Regions from separate parts of the Plantactinospora solaniradicis genome, predicted to be linked through region 3. Evidence: riboswitches for the same ligand, from Rfam matches in the RefSeq annotation. Region 3 holds a riboswitch; each other region holds the start of a gene.
What was found. A riboswitch is a leader RNA that binds a small molecule or an ion and turns the genes downstream of it on or off. The one in region 3 is predicted to bind cyclic di-AMP.

Region 1 (4,201 bases), on a different contig from region 3:
CCTCCGGCGGAAACGAGTGCAGCGCGTAGCGACCGTCCCGTTCGAGATCGCGACGCTTGGGCGAGTCGACCACGAAGCAGAACATCCCCTCGTCGGTGATGACCGGGGAGACCGGATGCACGCGCGGCCCACCGTCGGCACGCACCGTTGCCAGGTAGCCGAGACCCGGCCCGTACTGCTGGATGAGGACACGGATCGCGTCGGCGAGACCGGGCTCGTCGGAGGCGAATTCGGACCAGGATGCCATGAGGACATTCTATCGAACATATGTTCGATCACCTACCCCGGCCCACTCCTCGGCAGGTCGCGGCCGAGCCCGATCGGGGAAGTCGCTAAGGTGGCACGGTGCTGCTCTCCGACCACGACCTAGTGATCGAGATCAAGGCGGGCACCCTGGCGCTGGAGCCCTTCGAGCCCGCGTTGGTGCAACCGTCGAGCATCGACGTACGCCTGGATCGCCTGTTCCGAGTCTTCAACAACCATCTCTACACCCACATCGACCCGGCGATCCAGCAGGACGAACTGACCTCGCTGGTCGACGTGCCGGACGGCGAGCCCTTCGTGCTGCACCCCGGCGAGTTCGTGCTCGCGTCGACACTCGAGGTGATCTCGCTCGGCGACCAGCTCGCCGGCCGGCTGGAAGGCAAATCCAGTCTGGGGCGGCTCGGCCTGCTCACCCACTCGACCGCGGGCTTCATCGACCCCGGGTTCTCCGGCCACGTCACCCTGGAGCTGTCCAACGTCGCCAACCTGCCGATCAGGTTGTGGCCCGGGATGAAGATCGGCCAGCTCTGCATCTTCCGGCTCTCGTCGCCGTCCGCGCACCCGTACGGCTCGGCCGTCTACGGCTCGCGCTACCAGGGGCAGCGCGGGCCGACCCCGAGCCGCTCGTGGCAGAACTGGCACACCTGGCCCACCCGCTGAGCTGACCCGAACCGCCGCGCTGCGCACCGCCCGCGGTACTACCGGGTACTACCGATACGAGAGGCCCCCGCCGCGACTGCGACGGGGGCCTCTCGACGTGCTGTGCGGTCTTCCGGGTTCGGCTTCCGGTCGACCGACGGACTGGATCAGCCGGGTCTGCCGAAGCTGTGGATTTCGCCGTCGTCCATCCGCTTCATCTTGACCGGCTCGCCGGCCCGGGAAGCGTGCACGATCCAACCACCTCCGACGTACATCCCGACGTGGCTGAGGTCGGCGTAGTAGAAGACCAGGTCACCGGGTCGGAGCTCGGAGCGGCTGACCGACTTGACCTTCCCACGCTGCGCGCGGGCGTTGTGCGGCAACGACACGCCGCCCTTGGCCCAGGCGGCCAGGGTCAGGCCGGAGCAGTCGTACGAGTTGGGGCCTTCGGCACCCCACACGTACGGCTTGCCGATCTGCTGGCAGGCGAACTTGACCGCCTTGCCGGCGTTGCCACCGGGGTAGGTGGCCGGGCAGGGTGCCGGGGCGAGCGGACCGGCGGAACCGTTGCCGTACGCCTGGATCCGCAGCTTCTGTAGCCGGTCGACCTCGGCGTCGATTTCCTTCTTCTTCTTGGCCAGTTCGGCCTCGGTCTTGGTGAGCTGGCTGACCAGGGTGTCGAGCGGGCGCTTCTGGGCGTCGTACTTGTCCCTGAGGTCGATCACCGCCTGCACGTCGCGCTGCTGCTGGCGGGCGAACTGGTCGAGTACCGAGAGCTGGCCGACGAGTGCGGCCGGCGACTTGTTGGTCAGTAGGGCGTTGATCGACGAGGCCTTGTCGCCCTTGTACGCCTCCACGGCGAACTCGCTCACCCGGTCCATCGCGGCGTCGATCTGCGTCTGGAGTGGGGCGATCTTGTTCCGGAGCGTCTTGGCCTGGGCCTTCTTCGCGGTCAGGTCCTGCCGGGTGGCGTTGTGCTTCTCGACGATCGGTTCGAGCTTGCGCCAGGCCGTGTCGATCTGCTTCTCGATCTCGGCCACCGAGGGTTCGGCGAGGGCCGGCGTGGTGCCCACGAACAGCACGGCGACGCTGGCCAGCACGGCGAATGCGGCGACGAGAATGGACCTTCGCAAAGGCGGTGTCGCCGTCCCGGCACCGGTCGTTACCGACCGGAGGGACTGCGACCGCGGGGCAAGGGGAGCCACCGGGGTCCGTACTCCTTCTTCCGTAGCCCGCCTACCGGGTTAGCTGACGGGTTCGGGCGGGAAGAGATTCGCCCTACCGCTGACGCGGATTCACCCCATGGTGCCCGGGTCCCCGGTTCGCTGATATTCGACGATTCGGCGGTGTAGAGACGTCGCCGCCCGGTTGGGCGGCCTGCCGTCGTCTCCGACGGTCCCCAACATTAGAGAAGCCTGTTATTCAAACGCAACCCGTGATCCGAGTCGATTCGTTACGTATCGGGATGCTCGCTGAGGGTGCGAGCGAACAAGCGTCCGAAACTGAGCGAACAAGCGTCCGAACGCCCTCTGAAATAGGTGAAGATTTCCTACATCGTGATGAGTGAGGCCGGCAGCTATTGACGGACGCCGGTCCCGGGTGGAGGGTGATCATCAAGCCCACCCCCGGCGAATGGAGGTTCGATGCCTCGGACGACAATGCCGTTGAGCAGGAGAATCGCGCTCGGTACCGCCGTGGTCGGCGCCGTCGCGCTGGTGCCGTCCGGCCCCGCGCCGGCGGCGGCTCCGGCGACCGACGGCCGGCAACAGGAGTACGCGGCCGCGGCGAGCGAATTCGGCGTACCGGAAAGCGTTCTGCTCGGCGTCTCCTATCTGGAATCTCGTTGGGACACCAACGCCGGCACGCCGAGCACCAGCGGCGGGTACGGCCCGATGCACCTCACCGACTTCGCCTATCTCGACGGGCTGGCCGGACCGCCCCACGAACACGGCGAGGACCGGCGTGGCGACAGCGCCCGGCCCGCCGCACCGTTGCACCCGAGCGTCACGGACGAGGGAACCACCACCGGAGGGGACAGCGCGGCACCGGCACCGGGTGCGCAGACCCTCGACGCCGCCGCCGCGCTGACCGGGGTCGACGAGCGGGCACTGCGGACCGAACCGGCGGTGAACATTCGGGGCGGGGCGGCGCTGCTCGCGTCGTACCAGAAGGCGCTGGCCGGACCGACCGGCCGGACCAGCGACCCCGCGGCCTGGTACGGCGCGGTGGCCCGGTACGCCGGCAGCGACAGTGCGGACGCCGCGCGGACCTTCGCCGACGAGGTCTTCCGGACCATCACCGAGGGTGCGGCCCGGACCACCGACGACGGCCATCGGATCATCCTGGCCGCGCACCCCGGACTCGTACCGGCCCGAGCCTGGCTGGACCGGCTCGGCCTGCGCAAACCCGCCCGGCCGGACGGGTTGGAGTGCCCGCGCGACATCTCCTGCGAATGGATCCCCGCGCCGTACCAGGCGTTCGGTGCCGGTGACTACGGCAACCACGACCTGTCCGACCGGCCGGGACGGCAGAAGATCGAGTACATCGTCATCCACGACACCGAGGGGAGCTACGACACCACGCTGCGCCTGGTGCAGGATCCCACCTACGTGAGCTGGCAGTACACGTTGCGCTCGGCGGACGGGCACATCGCGCAGCACGTGAAGGCCAAGGACGTCGCCTGGCACGCCGGCAACTGGTACGTCAACGCCAAGGCGATCGGGCTCGAGCACGAGGGCTACGCCGCGCAGGGCACCTGGTACACCGAGGCGATGTACCGCACCTCGGCCAAGCTGGTGCGCTACCTCGCCGACCGGTACGACATCCCGCTGGACCGCCAGCACATCATCGGCCACGACAACGTGCCCGGAATCCTGCCGGCGAACGTCCGGGGCATGCACTGGGACCCCGGGCCGTACTGGGACTGGTCGCACTACTTCGACCTGCTCCGGGCCCCGTTCTGGAGCACCGGCACCTCCCGCACCGGACTGGTCACCATCGACCCGGACTTCGCCACCAACCGGCCGGCCTTCACCGGCTGCGACACGGCCGGCGTACCGTGCCCGGCGCGCGGCTCCTCGTCGGTGATCCTGCGCAGCGCTCCGGCCGCCGACGCGCCGCTGGTGAACGACATCGCACTGCGCCCCGACGGCACCCCGAACACGATGCACATCTCCGACCACGGGGCGCGGGCGTCGGCGGGGCAGACGTACGCCGTCGCGGACCGGCAGGGCGACTGGACCGCGATCTGGTATCTCGGCCAGAAGGCCTGGTTCCACAATCCGGCCGGGAACCCGAC
Region 2 (4,201 bases), on a different contig from region 3:
CGCCGGGCAGCACGGTCAGGGCCGGCACGACCTGGGCGGCCAGCGCGGCACCGACCGTTGTCGCCGGTACCGCGCGTGACCGCACCCGTTCCTCCACCCGCCTCACCATCGCCGGCCGGGTACCCGCGACAGCCGCCTTCACCCTCACCCGGACGGGTGGAGTGGGAGGGTTGGGAGTTCGTTTCCGGATCCGCGCGGCCCGCTCCGGACCGTCCGACGTTTGCCGCGCCGGATTCCGGGTAGCCGGGCGGGCCGGCTCGGGCCCGGAGCCTGCCTGGTGTGCGGGCCGGGGCCGGGTGGCCAGGATGGACAGAGGAGACGACAGATGCGTGCCCGACCTGCGCCAGGGGTGGCGGTGATCACCGGGGCGAGCGCGGGGGTGGGCCGGGCCACGGCACGTCTGCTGGCCCGACGGGGAATGCGACTGGCCCTGCTGGCCCGGGGAGGAATCGGTCTGCGTGCCGCCGCCGAGGACGTGCGAGCCAACGGGGGTGTCGCGCTGCCGATCGAGACCGACGTGGCGGACTATCACCAGGTCGAGGAGGCGGCCGACCGGGTCACGCGCGAACTCGGACCGATCGACCTCTGGGTGAACGACGCTTTCGCGTCGGTGTTCGCGCCGTTTCCGGAGATCGGCCCGGAGGAGTTTCGCCGGGTGACGGAGGTCTGCTATCTCGGTTACGTGTACGGCACCCGGGCCGCGCTTCGTCGGATGGTGCCCCGAGGGTCCGGCACCATCGTGCAGGTGGGATCCGCGCTGGCGTACCGATCGATTCCGCTACAGTCCGCTTATTGTGGCGCGAAACACGCGATCGTCGGCTTCACCGAGTCGCTGCGCTGTGAACTTCTGCACGATCGCAGCCCGGTACGCGTGACCATGGTGCACCTGCCGGCGGTGAACACTCCGCAGTTCGACTGGGTGCTGTCCCGGCTGCGTAACCGGGCCCGGCCGGTGCCGCCGATCTATCAGCCGGAGGTCGCCGCCCGGGCCATCGTGTACGCGGCCGACCGGCCACGGCGCCGGGAGTACTGGGTCGGGGCGTCCACCGTGGGCACCATCCTCGCCAACCGGTGCGTACCCGGTCTGCTCGATCGCTACCTGGCCCGTTCGGGTTACTCGGCTCAGCAGACCGACCAGCCGGCCGATCCGCACCGGCCGAGCAACCTGTGGCACCCGGTCGACGACGGCGGCGGGGCGGACCCGGGAGCACACGGCTCGTTCGACCCACGGTCCCGGGCTCGCAGTCCCCAACTGTGGTTGTCGCAGCACCGGAGTCTGCTCGTCGCCGGGCTGGCCGCCGCCGCGACCGTCGGCGTGGTACTCGGCACCGCCGTCCGCCGCCGACGGTAGTCGACTCCGTCGTCCCGGTCGCCGACCCGCGGCGCCGTATCCGCCCCGACCCGTCCCTCGAAACCACTCTGACCTGCGGGTTTGTCGCAGATGGCCGGCAATCGTCGACCAGTCAAACTGGACATTTCCCAGGTGGGTCGGCGGCACCTCGCCTACGCGCCCGGTAAATAGCCGACAGCATCTTGTTAATGACCCCGACCCAAAGGATGTTCTTCGATGCATCCGACGCGCCGTGATTACTGATAGTCGTTGTCTGGCAACACATTTGCCGACAATCGGGTATTGCCATTCCGGAAGTGAAACCAGGTATGCTGTCTGCCGTTCATAGCCGCCGGACACCACGTGGTGCCGGCGCTGATCGCCGCCTAATCGCCACCCGGCGAACCGGGGACCCATGCACGTGGGGTGAATCCGCGCGAGCGGTAGGGACCACTTCCATCCCGAACCCGTCAGCTAACCCGGTCGGCGGCCGACGGAAGGGATACATGTGAGGGCACCCCTACGCCGATCGCTGGCGACTGCCCTGGCACTGCTCACCGCCGGAGCACTGATCGTGGTTCCGTCGGTGGCGTCGGCGGCACCGGCCGCACCGAAGCCGGCGGGTCCGAAGGAGGACGTCGACTCGCCGATCCTCGGTGACGTACTCGCCACCACCGGTAAGCGGTACGCGGAGGCCAAGGCCGCGGTCAAGAAGTCCAAGCAGCGGCAGGCGGAACTCGCCGAAGACCTCAAGCGGGCAGAGGACAGGTTGGAAGCGCTCGCTCCGGAGGCGAGCAAGATCGCCGCCGAGTCGTACCGCAGCGGCAAGCTCAGTGCCGTGTCGATGCTGCTGAACAGCGCCTCGTCCGACTCGTTCATCGACCGGGCCGCCGCGCTGGACGAGCTGAACCTGTTCAACAACCAGAAGCTCCGGGCCCTGAACCAGGCGCGCGAGCAGGTCAGCCAGACCAAGGCGGCGGTCGACGCCGAGGTTGCCAAGCAGGCCGCGCAGGAACAGATCATCAAGAAGCAGCAGAAGGAGGCGGAGAAGGCGCTCGCGCTGGTCGGCGGCAGGTCGCGCCCCGACCGGGGCCTCGTGGACGCCAAGTCGCCGGTCGCCCGGCCCGGGCCGGGCATGGCGGACGGCTTCCCGGGGGAGGGGTGCACCAGGGACGATCCGACCACCAACGGATGCGTCACGCCCCGGACCCTGCACGCGTACAACGAGGTTCGGCGGGCGGGCTTCAAGAGGTTCGTCGGTTGCCACCGCGACGGTGGTCCGTTCGAGCATCCCAAGGGTCGGGCCTGCGACTGGTCGTTGAAGAGCTCCGGCTTCAGCCGGGCCGCGAACGACGACCAGATGAAGTACGGCAACGACCTCACCGCCTTCCTGGTCCGCAACGCCGATCGACTGGGGATCCTGTACGTGATCTGGTACAGGGAGATCTGGTTCCCGGCCACTGGCTGGAAGTCCTACAGCGGTCCGAGTGACCACACCGACCACGTGCACATGTCGATGCTGTAAGGGAATCGCGCGCGACACCCCGTACGAACGGAACCGCCCCGCCACCCACTCCGGGTGACGGGGCGGTTCCGTTGTGACATCCACTTTCAACTTGCATACATAGCGATGTCCGCATACGTTGTCTCCGGGACGGCGGGGGCCGGCCCCGGGGAACGGGGGATCAGGGGATGGGTGCCGGACACGCGCACGCAGGTCCGCAGACGTGGGCGGGGGAGCGGCACCGTCGACCGCTCTGGCTGGCCTTCGGAGTGCTGGCCCTCTACATGGTGGTGCAGGCCGTCGCCGCCTGGCTGACCGGCTCGCTCGCACTGCTCTCGGACGCCGGACACATGTTCACCGACGTCCTCGGCATCGGCATGGCGCTGGCGGCGATCACCGCCGCCGGCCGGGCGTCGGACGATCCGCAGCGCACCTTCGGGCTGTACCGCCTGGAGGTGCTCGCCGCGCTGGCGAACGCGGTGCTGCTCTCCGGGATGGCGATTTTCGTACTGGTGGAGTCCGTCCGCCGGTTGGACGACCCGCCCGAGGTGGCGGCCGGGCCGATGCTGGTCGTCGCCGTCGGCGGCCTGGCCGTGAACGTGGTGGCCTTCCTGCTGTTGCGCGGCGGGGCCAAGGAGAGCCTCAACCTGCGCGGTGCCTACCTGGAGGTGCTGGGTGACCTCCTCGGTTCGGTCGGCGTCATCATCGCCGCATCGGTCATCGCGACGACCGGATGGCGGTACGCGGACCCGATCGTCGCCGTCGTGGTCGGCCTGCTCATCCTGCCCCGGACCTGGAAGCTGGCGCTGGCCGCCGGCCGGGTGCTGGTGCAGGCCGCGCCGCCGCACGTCGAGGTCGCCCTGGTCCGGGAGCGGCTGGCCGGCCTCGACGGGGTGACCGAGGTGCACGACCTGCACGTCTGGACGCTCACGTCCGGGATGGACGTGGCGTCGGCACACCTGAACCTGATCGAGGGTGCCGACGTGGCGGCGGTGCTGGCGGCGGCTCGTCGACAGTTGCACGACGACTTCGGCATCGACCACGCCACCCTCCAGGTCGAACCGCCGAGCGCCGAACGACTCTGTCACGGAAGCTCGTGGTGACCCGCGCCGTCGGCGGCTGACTGGTTGATCGAGTTGTCCGGCCGTCGCCGACGAGTTGGGCGCCCGTGGTCCGTCAACTGGTTGTAGCGTGCACCTACTTGGTTGTATCGTGCAACCATGACCACCGACGACGCGCGGGCCATCCGGGACGCCGTCAGTTCCTTCGTCCGGGCATTCGGGCTGCACCGGCCCGAGCAGACCCCCTGCGGGCAGCAGATGACCGTCTCCGAGGCGCACGCCCTGACGGAGATCCAGCGCGATGGC
Region 3 (4,201 bases):
CTTGCGCAAGGCAGCTCACAGGCCGCGCGCGACTACATCGGCATCCTCGGCTGATATCGGGCCGGGCCGCGATGGACATTGATGGCGTCAAGACGACGATCCGCGCGGGCAGCCGCGCCGCTAAGGCCGGCGCGAAAATTTTAGAACAGGCCGCCTCCGAGGCAGCAGAGGCTGACGCCCTGGCTCGCGTCACCATCCACGACAGCGAGCATGAATATGCACAGAAAGCGCTTGATGGGATGGCAGGACTGGCACGTGAGGTCGAAGTAACCCTTCGGCGGTTTACTGCTGCCGTCGAGCACGCGGACGCCTACGTCCGAGCCCTCGGATGAGCGGCGACATGGCTGCGGTTGTCGCCCAGCTGCTCGCCGTACGCGACAACTTGGCTAACGCAGTCGTGACAGCCCTTCGCGCGAAGGCCGAGGCCGACGAGGCCCACCTTCGCTACGAAGAAGCCTCGAAAGGAACCAACCACCGCGACATCCGTGCGGCGGTGGTTGAAGCGCGCACAGCCAGTGACAAGTCAGCCAAGATCGCCCGACTGCTGAACGAATCACAGAAATACCTCGTCAAATACATCAACACCATCGCTCCGGGCTCCGCCACTGAGATTCCGGACGTAATGCCGTCTGGCGAGCGCCTTGTAAGAGAGGCAGCCGATCAAGAGTCGCGTGCGGCGAGGTACCACACGAAAGCTACGCAGGCGGCCGCAAATCACGAGGAAGGCGCGAAAAAGATCGAGGCGACCGCGAGAGAAGCGATCTCGATTGTCAAGGACCGAATTCGTCCGGGAGACGCGCAGGCCAGCACGGGAACGCCAAGCCATCCGCCGCCGTCGCCTCCACAGACAGCTAAGTCCGGCCACCCGATTGCGGATGCCGTATTGGCAGTTGCAGGTATCGCCTTAGCGGCCAGAGTGGCTGTTCAAAGCGCAAGAAAGCGTCGCGAGAGGAAACGATCAAATGAAGATCAGGCCACAGATAGTTGATTACATCCGCACATTCGTGCGGGATGACTACACGGCAAATGATCGAATCGAAGCTCAACTCAACGAAGACGGCTGGGACGGATTTGCTGCTTTCCTAAGCGCCGCCTTCTTCTACGCAATCGATCTACATTTCGACGGGAGGCGTGACGACCGTGCGATCAGGCAGTTCGTAGCCGAACTGCGATCCGATAACGCAGATGTAGCCGATCAAATCGATGCCGGGCAGGCCGAGAACGCCATCTTCGCAGTCTTGGACTCTTCGGTGGATCTTGAGGCTCCGCCGGAGATGCTTGGCAGAGTGCAAACCTTCGCCGTACATAAGGTCCTAGTCGAGGCAAACCTCTCCGACGCCGAACTGGATTCACTGCTCAGCCGAGCCAAGCAGCTCGCCGAAAGCTAAGGAATTCCGCCAGTCCTTCCTCACGTCCAAGAAGAGTACCTGGCAATTTTCCTTTCTACGGAAGCGAGGAGAACAGGCCTGGCGCGTCAGGGTCACTACCAGTCTCCAGCTCGAACGATTCTCTGTGCGGCCTACGAGCCGGCACTGGGAACACAGCCGCAGCCGTGAGGTCCGCGACGGCGATCTGCAGACCGGCAACGATCCTGTCCAGCAAGTCCGCCTGCTGCGGCTCAAGCTCCACCAGCCGGCGAAGCGCAGGGAGCTACCCGACTGGAAGGCCAACCTGAACAAGCAGCACCGGACCGTCCGAGCGCAGGTCGAGCACGCCCTGACCAGGATGAAGTGCTTCAAGATCCTTCGCGACTACCGCCGCGCCGCCCGCACATTGGCCGACACCGCTTCCGGTATCGCCCACCTCCACAACATCATCCTCGCGGGGTGACGGCAGCACCGTTGCCAGGCAACGCTTTCACCGAGTTGCGAGACATCCTTTAGCGCGGGGAGCTGACAATTCCCATCCTCCTGTCATCGAGAGATAACGGTACGTACGCCCCTTTGACCCTCCATGGACGACCGGCTGTCAGGTCGCGTGGTCCGTGATCTGGTTGAGGGTTTGATGCCGCGCCGGTCAACTTCGGTCCTTCAGCCGCCACGAAAGCCACCCCCCGGGTGCCACGTCGACGCACAAGCCCCACAACGTTCGCCTGACCCACACCGCAGCGAAAGTTGATCGGACGGCGGGGTTGTAGGGGCACCCGAACCAGGCGCATTTTCCACGCCCGGCCGCTCACTTCCACCACATTGACCCGGTTGGTCCGGTAAGCTGACCCCGGTTTCGCCCGGTGGCGTCCCCTCCGTGCCGGCGCGACCGCCGCCGAATCACCTTCGGGTGAGCCGGGGACCCAGGTAGGTGGGGTGAGTCCGCGACCGCGGTAGGGACTTGTTCCGTCCCGAACCCGTCAGCTAACCCGGTAGGCGGCCGACGGAGGGACATGCATGACGGGATCCAGACGTCGGCGGTTACCGCTGGTCCTGGCACTGCTCGCCACGGTCGGCGCGCTCGCCGGAGCGGCGGCCCGACCCGGCGCGGCGGCGGCACACAACCCCGCCACCCTCGGCGACGAGGGCGACACGCCACTGCTCCGCGACGTGCTCGAATCCACCGGACGAGGCTATCTACAGGCCAGGAACGCGCTGGCGAACGCCAAGGCCCGGCAGGCGAAGCTGGCCGCCGAACTCGTCCGCGTCGAGCGCCGGATAGCCGAACTGAGGCCGCAGATCGAACTGGTCGCCCGCAACGCGTACCAGACCGGCCGGATCGGCCCGGTGCTGGCGCTGCTGCACGCCGGCTCGGCCGACGAGTTCCTGGAGCGCGCCCGGGGGCTGGAGGTCGTGGCCATGCGGGACAACGACACGCTGCGTCGACTGGGGCAGGCCCGGGACCGGGCCGCCCGGGCGAAGCTGGCACTCGACGCCGAGGTCGTCGAGGAACGCAGGCAGCTCTCCATCATGCTGCGGCAGAGGCAGGCGGCCGAACGCGCGCTGGCGCTGGTCGGCGGCGCCTCGACCGGCGGCTTCGTGGTGGCCAACTCACCGGTCGCCCGGTCGGCGCCACGCAACAGCGACGGCTCCTGGCCGCCGCAGTCGTGCAACCAGCCCGATCCGACCACCCCGGGCTGCGTCAGCCCACGCACGCTGCACGCGTTCACCGAGGCCCGCCGGGCCGGCTTCACCCGGTTCACCTCGTGCTACCGCTCCGGCGGGCCGTACGAGCACCCCAAGGGCCGGGCCTGCGACTTCTCCGCCCTGCCGGGTGGGTTCGGCGGGGACGCCAAGGGACCCGACCGGACCTACGGCAACAACCTCGCCGCCTTCTTCGTCCGCAACGCCGACCTGCTGGGCGTGCTCTACGTCATCTGGTACCGGCAGATCTGGCTGCCGACGACCGGCTGGAAGTCGTACGGCGGTGCGCACGGGGACCCGTCCAGCGACCACACGAACCACGTACACCTGTCGCTGCTCTAGGCGGAGGCGGAGGCGGACGGCGCCCGGGTCGGCCTACGGCTCGTGCTCCGGGGTCCGTCGCACCGGTGCCCGACCGGCCGGCTGCGCCGGTTGTGGTCCGGACGGTTCGATCGGCGGCACCGGCCGGGTCACCGGGTTGTTGCAGGTGACCCGGAGCAGCTCACCGTGGTGCAGCAACTCCATGACGTCGTCGGGATCACCGTCCCGCAGCACGTACGTCGCCTCGTGCGACCGCACGTCCACCCGCAGGTGCACCCCGCGCCAGCGGAGCGAGAACTCCAACCGGTCGATCCGGCTCGGCAGTCGAGGGGTGAAGGCCAGCGTCTCGAAGTGGTCCCGCAGCCCGCCGAACCCGGCCACCAGGGCGATCCAGGCGCCGGCCAGCGAGGCGACGTGTACGCCGTCCCGGGTGTTCTGGTTGAGGTCGTGCAGATCCATCAGGGCGGCCTCGCCCAGATAGTCGTGCGCCAACTCCAGGTGCCCGACCTCGGCCGCCAGCACCGCCTGGGTGCACGCCGACAGCGACGAGTCGCGGACCGTGCGCCGCTCGTAGTAGGCGAAGTTCGCCGCCTTCTCCTCGTCGGTGAACGCGTCCCCCCGCCAGTGCATCGCCAACACCAGATCGGCCTGCTTGATCACCTGTTTCCGGTACAGGTCGAAGTACGGATAGTTGAGCAGCAGCGGGTACTGCTCCGGGGGCGTACCGGCGAAGTCCCACTCCTGGAACCGGGTGAAGCCCTCCACCTGCGGATGCACCCCGAGTTCCGGGTCGTACGGGATGTGCATGT
Region 4 (4,201 bases), on a different contig from region 3:
ACGCGGTCACCGACCGGGTCGGCGAGGGCGAGCGGTTCGTGCAGAGCTTCCCGCTGGCCGGCTCGGGCTACGTGCTTCGGTCCGACATGTCCAATATGGACGACGTGCTGGACCAGTTGCTCGACACCGATCCGCTGGAGGAGAACCGCTGGCAGACCCGGACCCGGTACCTGGGCGACTTCCCGGCGCAGACGTACGCCGACGGGTTCCTCGACGAGGCCCGCCGGCACCTCGACGCCGGAACGGGGGCGCCGACGGTGCCCGCTCCCCGGCCCGCGCCCGTGTCATGATCCACACGTGAGGATGATCAGGGCCAGTCACGACCGGGACGAACTCGCCGGCCTGCTGCGCCGCGACCCGCACTTGCACGCGTACGAACTCGGCGACCTCGACGACTTCTACTGGCCGTACACCAGTTGGTACCGCCTGGGCGACGCGGTGGCGCTGGTCTACCACGGCGGCGGCACCCCGGTCCTGCTGGCACTCGACCACTCCCCGGGGGCGCTGACCGAGCTGCTGACCGCGCTCGTCCCGCTGCTCCCGCGGCGCTTCGACGCCCATCTGTCGCCGGGCGGGGAGGCGGTGCTGGCCCGACACTTCGGGGTCGAGCCGCGCGGCACGCACCTGAAGATGGCCCTCACCGACGCCGGCAGGCTGGACCGGGTGGCGCCGGCCGGCGAGCTGCTCGGACCGGCCGACGTACCCGAGTTGGCCGTGCTCTACGCGGCGGCCTACCCGGAGAACTGGTTCGACCAGCGGATGATCGAGACCGGCCAGTACGTCGGGGTGCGTCGCGACGGCGAACTGCTCGCGGTGGCCGGGGTGCACGTCTGGTCCCCCAAGTACCGGGTGAGCGCCCTGGGCAACGTCACCACCCACCCCCGCGTCCGGGGGCAGGGACTGGCCACGGCGGCGGTGGCGGCGCTCTGCCGGCGGCTGCTGGACACCGTCGACCAGGTGACCCTGAACGTCAAGGCGGACAACGTCGCCGCGATCGCGCTGTACCGACGGCTCGGCTTCACCCCGGTCGCCGAGTACGGGGAGTTCGTCGTCGGGCGCCAGACGCCGACGACCCCGCCCGCGGCGCCGGCGCCGGCGCCGACGACCCTGCCCCCGGCGCCAGCGGCCTGACGGCGGCCCGGGTTCCGGCACGGGTCCGCGCCGCGAGGCCGTCTCGCGTCCGGCTCGGCCGGCGCCGCCCGGATCCGGGCAGGAAGTCGGAAACAGTGTCGAATGGGTGCCGGACGACGTCCGCCGGCCCACTCATCCGCCCGCGTCGGCACGGGACGCACGGACGGATGAGGTGGGCCGGCGGACGGAACCGAACCGGCGCTACCGGGTCAGGACGAGTAGCCCCGGGTGGCTGCCCAGTTTGCCAGGTCGATGGTGGTCATCCAGTAGGTGCTGTCGTCGCCCGGGATGGCCGGGTCGGCGATCTTCACCGTACGTCCGTCGTCGCGGTAGCCGACCACGGTCAGGTAGTGGCCGCCGGGGTAGCCGTGCCAGCCACCGTCGACATCCGTGGCCGAGCCCGCGATGTTGGCCACCACGGCGTACCCGTTGGTGACCGCGTGTACGACGTCGGCCTGGAGCTGGTCCATCTGGGCCGGGCTCGCCGCCCCACCGGAGAGCATGGTGCTCCGGTAGAAGTCGGTGCCGATGACCTTGTTGAGCACCCGGGTGGTGTCCTGGGCGGAGTTCGTTCCGTTCATGGTGGTGCCGAGGTCACCGGCCACCTCGTCCTGGCTCGGCCGCTCGCCGCGGACGGTCAGGGCGATCCGGGTGGCCGCCGGGCCGCAGTACCAGCCGTTGATCTGGGCCTGGAACTGGTAGTCGAGCACCTTGCTGGCCGGCGGCGCCGGCCGCTTGCTCGGGGTGCTGGTCGGGGCCGCCTTCGCCGCGCTCGACGCCGCACGGGTCGGCTCGGCGGTCGCCGGGTCCGACGGGCTGGCCGGCGCGGCCGTTCCCGGTGCGGTCGTCTCCGCCGCCTCGGCCTGGGCGGCGGACCGGCCCAGTTCCGCGACGGCCACGGTCGAGGTGTCGGTGGGCGTCGCGGACTGCCCGGTCGAGGCCAGCGCGACGCCGGTGGTGGACGCCGCCGCCGCGACCACGGCCGCGGCGAGCGCGAGCCGGGTACGGCCTCCGGACGTGGCATTTCTGAGCCGCTGGTAAACGGGATGGTTCAACGTGATCCTCCAGGGAAATACGCGTTACCAGTCGTTTGAATTCGACCGGTCACGCGTCGTTTCTATCCGCTGTCGAGAATGCGACGCGATGCCACGCTTATCAGCGCGGAAACAGTTCTTCCGGCCTGGCCGTCCAAGGCACACCGTGGTTCGGCACCATCTCCGAGCCGCTGCGGGCCGGCCGGCGCATTGCGCACCGGGGCCGGGCCTCACCGGGGGCCGAGAAGCTCACCGGGGCCAGCGGCCCCGAGCCGTCCTCGCGTCACAAACCGCTATCTGGCCGGGGTCAGCGACCCGCTTCGGGCCGGGGGGCCGGGGGCAGGGGCACGGCAACCGGTAGTCGGCGCGCGGTGAAGCGATTGAGCTGGGGGGATGGGCCGGAGCCCGGGGGGTACGGCACGTACAGGTTCTCCTTCCGACTCCGCCTACCGGGTTAGCTGACGGATTCGGGCGGGAAGGCCGCCCTACCGCGGGCCGTGGCTCGCGGATTCACCCCAGATAACTGTGGGTCCCCGGTTCGTTACTTAACGACTCGACGGGTCTGCTCCGGTGTCACCCGCATGGCAACCAATGGGCCGGACCAGACCCGCCGACATTACTGGCCCGGTTCCGTCCATGCCAACCCCTCTCAGCAGCGGAAACAGTGACCGACGCCGCGATTTCGCCCGATCGTCCCCCGCTTCGGGCCGCCGACGGGCCGTACGGATAAAGCGGCATGATCATGTACGCGTACGGTATGACGGAAATGAGCGGGTTAGCCCGGTGGTCCGCCCGTGGGACGAGGACTCCAGGAGGCTCCATCCGATGACAACGGTGCACGAAGCGACCTACGACCTGCTCCGTTCCCTCGGCCTGACCACCGTGTTCGGTAACCCGGGGTCGACCGAGGAGCCATTCCTGAAGAACTTTCCGGCCGACTTCACCTACGTACTGGCCCTCCAGGAGGCCTCCGCGGTCGCGATGGCGGACGGCTACGCCCAGGCGAGCGGAAGACCCGTACACGTCAACCTGCACACCGCACCCGGCACCGGAAACGGAATGGGCAGCCTCGTCACCGCCTGGCACAACAAGACACCGATGATCGTCAGCGCTGGCCAACAGACCCGGACGATGAATTTGTTCGAACCGATGCTGACGAATGTGCGCCCGACCCAGTTACCCGAGCCGTACGTCAAATGGAGCCATGAACCACTGCGTGCCCAGGACATCCCGGAGGCGTTCATGCGGGCGTACGCCACCGCCGTGCAGGCACCGGCCGGCCCGGTCTACCTGTCGCTGCCGCTCGACGACTGGGACGAGCCGGCCTCCGGCCCTCCGGTGGTACGCCGGGTGAGCACCCGGGTCGCGCCCGATCCGGAGGTACTGGCCAAGTTCGTCGAGATCCTGGCGCGGAGCCGGAACCCGATGCTGGTGATCGGCGCCGGCATCGACCGCAGCGGCGGCTGGGCCGAGGCCGTCGCCCTGGCCGAACGGCTGGGGGCACCGGTCTGGCAGCCGCCGTTCGCGGACCGCATCGGCTTTCCGCAGGACCACCCGCAGTTCCAGGGGCTGCTGCCGCCGGCCATCGGCCCGCTCGCCGAGAAACTGGCCGGCTACGACACGGTTCTGGTGATCGGGGCACCGGTGTTCCGCTACTACCCGTACATCCCCGGTCCGCACGGATACCTCCCCGGGGGTACCCGGCTGCTGCACGTCACCGACGATCCGTCCGAGGCGGCCCGGGCACCGGTCGGGGACAGCCTGGTCGGGGACGTCACGCTCGCCTGTGCCGCACTGGCCGCGCAGCTGCCCCCGATGGACCGGCCGATGCCGCCGGCCCGGCCCGGCGCGCCGACCACCGAGCCCGGTGTTCCGCTCTCCCCGGAGGCGCTCTTCGCCGCCCTCGCCGACGAGTGGCCGACGGACGGCATCGTCGTGCCGGAGTCCCCGTCCAACCTCAGCGCGCTGCACCGACAGCTGATCATCACCCGGCCCGGGTCGTACTTCAAGATGTCCAGCGGCGGTCTGGGGTTCGC

Region 1: it holds a riboswitch for cyclic di-AMP, as region 3 does, so the genes downstream of both, ACFP2T_RS23890 (C40 family peptidase) here and ACFP2T_RS20100 (coiled-coil domain-containing protein) in region 3, are expected to answer to the same signal.
Region 2: it holds a riboswitch for cyclic di-AMP, as region 3 does, so the genes downstream of both, ACFP2T_RS41085 (coiled-coil domain-containing protein) here and ACFP2T_RS20100 (coiled-coil domain-containing protein) in region 3, are expected to answer to the same signal.
Region 4: it holds a riboswitch for cyclic di-AMP, as region 3 does, so the genes downstream of both, ACFP2T_RS35980 (C39 family peptidase) here and ACFP2T_RS20100 (coiled-coil domain-containing protein) in region 3, are expected to answer to the same signal.

The regions. Positions count from the first base shown of each region.
Region 1 covers NZ_JBHSPR010000018.1:471,635-475,835, reverse strand. The annotation lists gene ACFP2T_RS23900 (pyridoxamine 5'-phosphate oxidase family protein) at 1-247, opposite strand, end outside; gene dcd (dCTP deaminase) at 346-924, shown strand; gene ACFP2T_RS23890 (C40 family peptidase) at 1,071-2,036, opposite strand; cyclic di-AMP (ydaO/yuaA leader) riboswitch at 2,121-2,259, opposite strand; gene ACFP2T_RS23885 (N-acetylmuramoyl-L-alanine amidase) at 2,547-4,201, shown strand, end outside.
Region 2 covers NZ_JBHSPR010000060.1:320,334-324,534, forward strand. The annotation lists gene ACFP2T_RS41075 (polysaccharide deacetylase family protein) at 1-109, opposite strand, end outside; gene ACFP2T_RS41080 (SDR family oxidoreductase) at 326-1,351, shown strand; cyclic di-AMP (ydaO/yuaA leader) riboswitch at 1,704-1,835, shown strand; gene ACFP2T_RS41085 (coiled-coil domain-containing protein) at 1,839-2,855, shown strand; gene ACFP2T_RS41090 (cation diffusion facilitator family transporter) at 3,023-3,937, shown strand; gene ACFP2T_RS41095 (MarR family winged helix-turn-helix transcriptional regulator) at 4,055-4,201, shown strand, end outside.
Region 3 covers NZ_JBHSPR010000017.1:87,113-91,313, forward strand. The annotation lists gene ACFP2T_RS20075 (hypothetical protein) at 1-54, shown strand, start outside; gene ACFP2T_RS20080 (hypothetical protein) at 72-332, shown strand; gene ACFP2T_RS20085 (hypothetical protein) at 329-988, shown strand; gene ACFP2T_RS20090 (hypothetical protein) at 963-1,388, shown strand; gene ACFP2T_RS20095 (transposase family protein) at 1,609-1,830, shown strand; cyclic di-AMP (ydaO/yuaA leader) riboswitch at 2,251-2,381, shown strand; gene ACFP2T_RS20100 (coiled-coil domain-containing protein) at 2,385-3,413, shown strand; gene ACFP2T_RS20105 (glycoside hydrolase family 65 protein) at 3,447-4,201, opposite strand, start outside.
Region 4 covers NZ_JBHSPR010000046.1:12,293-16,493, forward strand. The annotation lists gene ACFP2T_RS35970 (CDP-glycerol glycerophosphotransferase family protein) at 1-290, shown strand, start outside; gene ACFP2T_RS35975 (GNAT family N-acetyltransferase) at 304-1,131, shown strand; gene ACFP2T_RS35980 (C39 family peptidase) at 1,341-2,186, opposite strand; cyclic di-AMP (ydaO/yuaA leader) riboswitch at 2,594-2,734, opposite strand; gene mdlC (benzoylformate decarboxylase) at 2,991-4,201, shown strand, end outside.